3 regions of the Moritella yayanosii genome follow, and region 2 is predicted to be linked to each of the others. Evidence: predicted binding sites of a transcription regulator. Region 2 holds the regulator's gene; each other region holds the start of a gene.
What was found. Region 2 encodes NrdR, which represses ribonucleotide reductase genes. Its sites were predicted from a motif close to AAACACNANATNTNGTGTTT; they were not measured.

Region 1 (3,287 bases), 2.1 Mb from region 2:
GGGTAGGGCATTTCAAAATCAATTTTGTCGTATGGATTAACTTGCTTCTCAACATCCAAATGGAAACTATTGGTGTAATAGCCTTTATCGGTGACATCAGCGATATCACCAAAGGCTATTTTATCCAATTTAGCAAATCGACTACACAGATTTTCACTGGGTGTTGCATACAAACTAAATGCATAATCGGTTTCTATGCTCCACTGCTCCGTTATCGCTTTCATGTGAGTAAGTATGGCAATGGCTTTTTGCTGTAATTCTTTGCTGTCGTAAGGATGGGTTTGATTACCAAATAGTGCATTGATTGCTTCGTGTAAGCCAATGTAGCCTAAAGAAATAGATGCGCGACCATGTTTGAAAATATCTAATACGTCATCATCTGCTTGCAAGCGAACACCACAGGCACCTTCCATGTACAAAATTGGTGCGACACGTGCTTTTACACCTTTAAGGCGTGAAATACGCGTTTCTAACGCACGTTTACACAGAATCAAACGCTCATCGAGTAATTGATAGAAACGCGATTCATCGCCTTTTGCTTGAATCGCGATTCGCGGTAAATTAAGACTAACGACACCTAGGTTATTGCGGCCTTCATGCACTAGTTCACCTTGCTCTTCGTAGGTGTTTAAGAAACTGCGGCAACCCATAGGTGTTTTAAATGAGCCGGTGATTTTAACCACTTGGTCATAATTTAAGATATCCGGATACATGCGTTTGCTTGCGCACTCAAGCGCCAGCTGTTTGATATCGTAATTTGCATCGGTTGATTTATAGTTTAAGCCATCTTTGATTGCAAACACCAGTTTTGGGAACACCGCGGTTTTATGATTTTTCCCTAAGCCTGCAATACGGTTTTTGAGAATAGCCTGTTGAATTAAACGTGCTTCCCAACTTGTTCCTAGGCCAAAACCAAAGGTAACAAAAGGGGTTTGGCCATTAGCCGTGTGCAAGGTATTTACTTCATACTCTAACGATTGGAATGCATCGAAACATTCTTTTTCGGTACGTGAGCGAGCAAATCCTTCTTTATTCGGTATGTCCCATTCTTCTGCTAATAAGGTGTTTTTCTTAAAGCTTGCGGTGACATAAGGCGCTAAGATCTCATCAATACGGTTAATCGTTGTGCCACCATAAATATGACTGGCTACTTGGGCAATGATCTGTGCAGTCACAGCCGTTGCTGTAGTGATGGATTTTGGTGTTTCAATTTCAGCGTTACCCATTTTAAAGCCAAGGGTTAACATGCCATCAAGATCGATCAGCATACAGTTAAACATCGGGAAGAAGGGCGCATAATCAAGATCATGATAATGAATGTCACCCGCTTCATGCGCATGGACAATGTCGCGTGGCAAGATGTGCTGCTTGGCATAATGCTTCGCTACAATACCAGCCAGTAAATCGCGTTGGGTAGGGATCACTTTACTGTCTTTATTGGCATTTTCGTTGAGCAGTGATTCATTACTCTGTTCAATAAGCCCTTTGATCTCATGAGTAAGAATACTTTGCGTTTCACGGGCAATATCACGTTGATGGCGATATTCGATATAAGCACGGGCAACAAGCTTATTACTTGCTTGCATCAATACATCTTCAACCGTGTTTTGGATGGTATGGATCTCAATCGCATGTTCGATGGATATATCTTGTTGAATGAGTATTTGATGAACCTTGTTCGCCACTTCTACTGCATAACTGCTACTTTCTTGCTGTACTGATTTAGCAGCGGCGAATATGGCGTCCTGTATGCATTTTATGTTAAATGGCACACGACAACCATCACGCTTGATGACAAATAAATCCACGAAACACTCCTTAAAATTAACAATAATATTACACGGTGATACTATATATAGATGAACTTTGAATATAGAACACAATATGTAGTGTATTAGGCGTTAAGTTTACTTTTGAAGTATTGATTTCGATCAAGGTTCGTTACGGCTGAATAAGGAATTATTTTAACTGTGTTTTTTGTCAAAAAAGGGATGAATTTTACTTGCAAGTTGGTTTTTGAACGATATTCAAACGTAAAATACACAGCGATATATTATCGGATAATAAAGCTTTACAAGTTTAATCGGTTACACTAATATTCGCTCCATTGCTGCGGAGGGGTGGCAGAGTGGCCGAATGCACTGGTCTTGAAAACCAGCAGGGGTTAATAGCTCCTCGAGAGTTCAAATCTCTCCTCCTCCGCCATCCATTCAAGAACACGCTAATCGATTACTAGATAAATAGTCGCGTAGCGTTTTTTTATGTCTACTTTTCACATATTCTATATTTTTTTCACTAATCCTCTGTTAACTTTATTATTATACCCGCACGTTTATACTCATAGTGTTAGCATTGATTGTGCATCTTGAAATCGCTTGGGTATATATGATCGGTATTCTTCATTTTTGTTGAGAAATTAGCTTATGAACTCATTTATTCTTAATCGTATGCGTCCTTTTCTAATCACTATCTCTGTGATTATCAGTTTGCTTTTATCTACCGTCACGTTTGCCGAAAGCACTGTGAGTGTTATTGAAAATAAAGTGAGCCAAGCGCCAACATTTAACTTACCAGGTGTTGATAATACGCGAGTGAATCTTGCTGACTATCGTGGCAAGGTGGTGTTAGTGGATTTTTGGGCATCTTGGTGTACACCCTGTATTCGTTCATTTCCGTGGATGGATAAGATGGTAGCGAAATATGGCGAACAAGGATTTGAAATTATTGCCATTAATATGGATCAAGAGTCTATTTTAGCGACTAAATTCTTACAGCGTTACCCGAATAAATTGACCATTGCGTTTGACCCACAAGGTATTGTCGCTGAGCAATATGAAATCATGGGATTGCCTAATTCATTTATACTTAATAAGAAGGGCGAGATTGTTTATAAGCATGTCGGTTTTAGATTAGCAGAGTTAGATACATACGAAGCCGAGATCTTGTCGTTATTACCTCAGGACTAGCTGTTACTTGAGAGTTATACCTGATTGAGTTAATTTTGATGACGTTAGTTAATTAATTAGTGGTGGAGGCGCTTTATGAGACGGATTTTATTATTAGTCAGCATCCTAAGCCTGACCGCGTGTACGTCACTCGGGGTAAAACCTTGGGAACGTGACTTGCTGGCGAAACCTGAAATGCAGCTTGTGGAAAACCCGATGGAAATGGGTTTTGAGGACCACACTTATTTCAGTAAAGAAGGCTCTAGCGGCGGCGGTAGTTTTGCTGGGGGAGGTTGCGGATGCAACTAAAAAGAAAAAGTAAGACCTTTACTAACATTTCAA
Region 2 (3,287 bases):
TTTCTATCGTTGTTTCTAATCCAGTATGCGGGACGATCGTCAATTTGAATTTAGCGCCGTCAATTTCATTGATCGTTAAACTGATACCATCAATGGTAATTGAGCCTTTTTCGGCGATATAACGGGCTAATTCATTCGGTGCTTGTAACCAATATTCGGTCGCACGACCAAGTTTACTGATCTTAACAATCTCGGCAACGCCATCCACATGACCACTGACTAAGTGACCACCGAGACGCGTGTTTAAAGTTAACGCTTTTTCTAAGTTAACCTTATCACCAATTTTGTAATGCGCAAAACCAGAGCGCTTGATCGTTTCTAATGACACATCCGCGCGGTAACCATTGCCGAGTAGTTCAACAACGGTCAGGCATACACCATTGGTCGCGATACTATCACCGAGTTTCACATCACTTAAATCAAGTGAGCCACTATCCACAGTGATGCTCATATCAGCCCCTTGGGGGGTTAAACCAGTGAGCGTACCCACGGTTTCAATAATTCCTGTAAACATTAGTATTCCGGTTTGGCTGTAATTCGAAGATCGTCACCAATCTGCGTGATATCGGTAAAGCTAAATTTAGGCACTTGCGCCATATCAGTTAGCTCGCTAAATACTGCTAGTCCTCTAGCACTATCACCCATCAACTTAGGGGCCAGATAAATAATTATCTCATCCACCAGCTTATTCTCAAGTAACGCACCAGCGAGTGTTGCACCGGCTTCAACCCACAGGTCATTAATATTCTGCTGGGCTAGCGCCGTCATTAGCAGGTTTAGATCTATGTGTTGGTGACTATCTTGCGCAATTTCAATTCGTGATACCGATTCATTCAGCAATAACGCTGCTGTCGTCGGATTATCCGTCACACCATTGACTAATAGTATCTGACCGGGCTGTGAAAATAGTTTCAATTCACCACCCGCGTTAGCAAGATACGTATCTAGTCGACGATGATTATCTAATACCACGCGTATGGGCTGACGAAGTTGGGACTGGAGAGACTGAGTTAATGAACACTCGGCTTGAATTAATGGCTTCTCTGCATGGTCTAACGGATAATCGGCTTGGCTGGCACCTAATTCGCTATAACGGACATTGAGTGACGCATCGTCGATTATAACCGTGCTGGCGGTCGATAAAATGGCACTGGCTTGAGCACGGTATACTTGCACATCCGACCGTGCGGCAGGACCGGTGATCCATTTACTTTTACCGTTGTTCAATGCTGTACGCCCGTCTAAGCTTGCCGCCATTTTTAGACGTACAAAAGGACGTTGTTCGCGCATTCGTAAGATAAAGCCCGGATTCAAGGCATGGGATTGCGCTGATAACAGCCCCACCCGAACCTTAATACCCGCGGCAATTAATATGGCAATGCCTTTACCTGCCACTTGCGGATTCGGATCGACCATGGCAATAACGACTTCATTAACGTTCGCATTAACCAAGGCGATTGCGCAAGGCGGTGTACGACCATAGTGGCTACAGGGTTCGAGTGTCACATAACAAGTAGCACCTTGGGCATCATCACCCGCGGCATTTAAAGCATGGACTTCTGCATGCGCTTCACCTGCACGTAAATGAAAACCTTCTCCGATAACCTTATCTGCTTTAACCAGCACACAGCCAACATTTGGATTCGGAGCCGTGGTAAAACGGCCTTTTTGTGCAAGTGCGATCGCATGTTGCATATGTAAATGGTCAGTATCATTGAACTGACTAATTGAAACTATTTCTTCCAATAGCAGGTCTAACTCAGCACGTGATTTGTTTGGCATCATCAATGAGGGCTCAGATAACGGATTATTTGTCGAGTTTGGCGATTTCTTCATTAAATTCTTTTACATCTTCAAAAGAACGATAAACAGAAGCGAACCGTACATAAGCGACTTTATCGAGCTTTTTCAATACGTCCATCACCAGTTCACCCACAAAACTTGATTCTATTTCACGCTCACCAGTGGCTCTTAAAGTTGATTTGATCTGATTAATACCCAGTTCAATCTGCTCTGCGGCAACCGGACGTTTTTCTAACGCACGATAAATACCACTAATGAGTTTATCTTCGTTAAAAGGTTCACGTGTATCATCGGTTTTAATGATGCGTGGCATCACTAACTCGGCAGTTTCAAAGGTAGTATAACGTTCATGACATTTCGCACACTCACGGCGGCGACGCACCTGATGGCCTTCAGCCACAAGACGAGAGTCGATAACTTTAGTTTCAGTCGCTGAACAAAATGGACAGAACATAAACAATCCTATTGAATAATATTATTCTAAGTTTATCGTTAAACAGCAGGCGGGTACAGAAAAGTGCAGCTAATTTCGTGGAATTAATAAATAAATTAACTAATTGTTGAATAATCAGTCGGTTTTCGAACGCTATTTTAATGAGATAAAAACCGACCTAAATTTATCTCACGCTTACTCAGCGTTACGGTTCACGTCATTGACAAACTGACTTGAAGCTGCAATACCTTGCCGAGCAAGTTGGTTGGTTCCCGCACCCAATAATGGTAACCGCGCCTTGTGATTATAGCTTAATCGACTTAGCATTAACGCCGAGTTAACTTGCTTTATTGATGGCGCTGTTATTTTGTTTGATTGACTACGGCTGCTAATTGCATTTTCAATCGCTTTAATCTGCTCAGCACCCTGTATTAACGCTTTATTTTTCACTGTCGAGGGTCGATGACGCCGAGCATTAATATCAGTATTAGATTTAACTAATGCCGCTACAGGAGCGGTACCGGGTATCTCCACCAACAATTTATGTTGGCGCGCAAAGCGCACGCGGTCAGCAATGATATGCGTTGCATTGTGACGATTTAATTTCTTTTTAATCCCAGCGAGGAAAGCGTTGTAGGGGGGTGCTTGTGCCTTACGCGACACAGTCGCTATCAAGCGAGATGCAACGACTGGTGTTAATAGTTCAGGTTTTAGCTTTCTAGGTTTCAATACAGCAGCTTGTTCAATCAACACCAACTGAGGATCTCGACGCGTAAGTACCTTGTCAATTTTACGCTCAGCGTGGGCATTTGCAATAATATCGTCAAGACCATCCAGCACATTACTTACTTTTTTGGTTGGCGATAAATTGTTGACAACATCATTCATATCCGCGTATTTACGACTCGCTCGACTTTGCGCCGCATTTTTTTCCACGATTTGACGTGGGAATTGACTATAATGCATCGCATTATCGGCATCGCGCCAACTATATACTTTAGCAAATGTTGACAAACTCATCGAGCCACATACTAACGCGCATAATAAACGC
Region 3 (3,287 bases), 2.6 Mb from region 2:
TTGGCATAACTTCCGGAATGAATTCTGTACCATCATAGTTAGGTACGAAATCGACTGTTTCCTTGTCTAAATCTGCAAGTAATTCATGCGCAATTTTTGACATTCTGATTTCGGTATAACGCATTGCGGCTGCAGAATCGCCGTCAACAGAACCGAAGTTACCTTGACCATCAATCAGCATGTAGCGCAAAGAGAAAGGCTGCGCCATACGTACAATAGTGTCATAAACAGCTGTATCACCGTGTGGGTGATATTTACCGATTACGTCACCAACAACACGTGCTGATTTTTTATATGGTTTGTTCCAATCATTCTTTAGTTCGTTCATCGCAAATAAAACACGGCGATGAACTGGCTTTAAACCATCACGAACATCAGGAAGAGCACGACCAACAATAACGCTCATTGCGTAATCTAAATAGGAATTTTTTAATTCGTCTTCAATATTGATGGGTGTGATTGATGTGGCTAAATTACTCATATAAGCCTTTACCCCTAAGTTTTAAAGTGCTTTCTATTATATTTTTTAGAGATTCATTCTAGCATAATATTTACCAGCAAATACAATATATAAGAAAATTAACTCTCTTGATTACAATTTTATTCACTCCCCCATAAATAATACTTCTGAAATCGTTTTATCGTTATATACTGTGCCCATATTTATTATTTTTCACCTCTATTTCTTTTTCACCTTATTAACGTATCAAGAAGACTTTGTATGAATGTAGATAAACAGGAAATCGCTAAATTTGAAGCCATGGCCAGTCGTTGGTGGGATCCAGCAGGTGACTTCAAGCCATTACATCAAATCAATCCATTACGCTTAGACTACATAGATGAGCGCTGTGGAGGCCTATTTGGAAAAAAAGTTCTTGATGTAGGCTGTGGTGGCGGTATCTTAACAGAAAGCATGGCTCGCCGCGGTGCACAAGCACTTGGAGTTGATATGGGTAAAGAGCCCCTCAACGTAGCTAAATTGCACGCACTTGAATCCGGTACTAAAGTTGAATACCGTCAAGTATTAATCGAAGATTTAGCAGAAGAACAACCAAATAGCTTTGATGTTATTACCTGCATGGAAATGCTAGAGCATGTGCCCGATCCCGGGTCTGTAGTGAACGCTTGCATGCGTCTGGTAAAACCGGGTGGTCATGTATTTTTCTCGACAATTAACCGTAATTTAAAATCATACTTGTTCATGATTGTTGGTGCCGAGAAAATCCTAAAAATGATACCAAACGGTACCCATGACCATAAGAAATTTATCCGACCTTCTGAACTATTACACTGGGTTGATCAATCGGGTCTATATTGCCACCACATGACAGGCCTGCATTACATTCCATTAGTTGATCAGTTCAAGCTAGGCGAGAATGTTGACGTTAACTATATGCTACATACGCAGCTTATCGATTAATACCACAATTGATGTCGTTATCCTTTCACCTAACAGCACCCTCGCAGTTAGGTGAGTACGCCACCCTCAGTCTAAATAATTCAACTTAAGTCCTTATCCGCATTCTCAAACAAAGTTAGCTACTTTATGGGTAATATGAAATTTACTGTGTACAAAATGACGGTATTGTTTGTAATAACAACCACCACTCAAATTCGAATATAATACTTGCGTGATAGTTTTCTAAACGAATCAGCTGTAAATATAATCAAATTATTTGAGGATCCTCACACAAGTGTGGCAACACTTTTTTTTCTTTTTTTTTCACTTTAACTGTTGATTTTTGCTAACCGTAATTGATTACTGAGGCCAGAATGTAAGTCGCCACTAACTCACAAAATTATCCGCATGTTGTTCTGTTTAGTGCTACTTGCCAAACACCGATTATCCCTCTATCTTGTATGCATGAATACAGGACAACACTACATCTTGTGTATTAACAAGAATATCAATGCTAGTGTTGGTGGCAACATTCTTAACATTGTTTTAAGGTCAGTCAGCTAAATGAATAAGAATTTACTAGTTACAAAACGCAGCGGTAAGCAAGAAACGATCGATCTTGAAAAGATCCACCGCGTGATCAAATGGGCAGCCAAAGGATTGGATCATGTATCAGTATCACTGGTCGAGTTAAAATCTCACATCCAATTTTATGACGGTATTCGCACTGAAGATATACATGAAACCATGATCAAGGCTGCGGCGGATTTAATTAGTGAAGAAGCGCCAGATTACCAATATCTGTCGGCGCGTTTAGCCGTATTCCACCTACGTAAGAAAGCATACGGTAAATTTGAACCACCTGCGCTTTATGACCATGTGAAATTCAATGTTGATGCGCTACGTTATGATGCACATCTACTTGCTGATTATACTGCTGAAGAATTCGCCGAAATGGATGAGTTCGTTGATCACTGGCGTGACATGAACTTCTCTTACGCTGCGATTAAACAGTTAGAAGGTAAATACCTACTACAAAACCGTGTTACTGGTGCCATCTTCGAAAGCCCACAATTTCTATATATCTTAGTAGCGGCGAGCTTATTTGCCACTTACGACAAATCTGTGCGTATGGACTATGTTCGCCGTTTCTACGAAGCAACATCAACCTTTAAGATCTCATTACCAACGCCAATTATGGCGGGTGTGCGTACTCCTACGCGTCAATTCAGCTCGTGTGTACTGATTGAGTGTGACGATAGTCTTGATTCTATCAATGCAGTATCTAACTCTATTGTTAAATATGTGTCGCAACGTGCGGGTATCGGTATCAATGCAGGTCGTATTCGTGCACTAGGTAGCTCAATCCGTGGTGGCGAAGCATTCCATACTGGTTGTATCCCATTCTACAAACACTTCCAGACAGCCGTTAAATCTTGCTCTCAAGGTGGCGTTCGTGGTGGTGCAGCAACATTATTCTACCCATTATGGCACTTAGAAGTTGAATCACTGCTTGTACTTAAGAATAACCGGGGTGTTGAAGAAAACCGCGTACGTCATCTTGACTACGGCGTGCAACTTAACCGTTTAATGTACCAACGTTTAATTGATAACAAAAACATTACCTTATTTAGCCCATCTGATGTTGATGGTTTATATGATGCATTCTTCCAAGATCAGGATGAATTCGAGCGTCTATACACGCTTTACGAACAAGACCCATCAATTCGCAAGCAAACGATTAAAGCCAGCGAACTGTTTGCTTTACTCATGCAAGAACGTGCAAGTACCGGTCGTATCTACATTCAGAATGTGGATCACTGCAATACCCACAGCCCATTTGACCCAGCTGTAGCTCCGATAAGACAAAGTAACTTATGTCTAGAAA

Region 1: nrdD (anaerobic ribonucleoside-triphosphate reductase) is a predicted target of NrdR. The motif match lies at 1,876-1,895, and genes of this name have one in related genera.
Region 3: nrdA (class 1a ribonucleoside-diphosphate reductase subunit alpha) is a predicted target of NrdR. The motif match lies at 1,877-1,896, and genes of this name have one in related genera.

The regions. Positions count from the first base shown of each region.
Region 1 covers NZ_LS483250.1:1,675,211-1,678,497, reverse strand. The annotation lists gene nrdD (anaerobic ribonucleoside-triphosphate reductase) at 1-1,808, opposite strand, end outside; tRNA gene MORIYA_RS07675 (tRNA-Ser) at 2,115-2,205, shown strand; gene MORIYA_RS07670 (TlpA family protein disulfide reductase) at 2,424-2,966, shown strand; gene MORIYA_RS07665 (DUF4266 domain-containing protein) at 3,042-3,254, shown strand; gene MORIYA_RS07660 (DUF3570 domain-containing protein) at 3,245-3,287, shown strand, end outside.
Region 2 covers NZ_LS483250.1:3,808,244-3,811,530, reverse strand. The annotation lists gene MORIYA_RS17710 (riboflavin synthase) at 1-514, opposite strand, end outside; gene ribD (bifunctional diaminohydroxyphosphoribosylaminopyrimidine deaminase/5-amino-6-(5-phosphoribosylamino)uracil reductase RibD) at 514-1,836, opposite strand; gene nrdR (transcriptional regulator NrdR) at 1,808-2,257, opposite strand; gene MORIYA_RS17695 (DUF4124 domain-containing protein) at 2,432-3,287, opposite strand, start outside.
Region 3 covers NZ_LS483250.1:1,227,753-1,231,039, forward strand. The annotation lists gene gyrA (DNA topoisomerase (ATP-hydrolyzing) subunit A) at 1-481, opposite strand, end outside; gene ubiG (bifunctional 2-polyprenyl-6-hydroxyphenol methylase/3-demethylubiquinol 3-O-methyltransferase UbiG) at 722-1,420, shown strand; gene nrdA (class 1a ribonucleoside-diphosphate reductase subunit alpha) at 1,964-3,287, shown strand, end outside.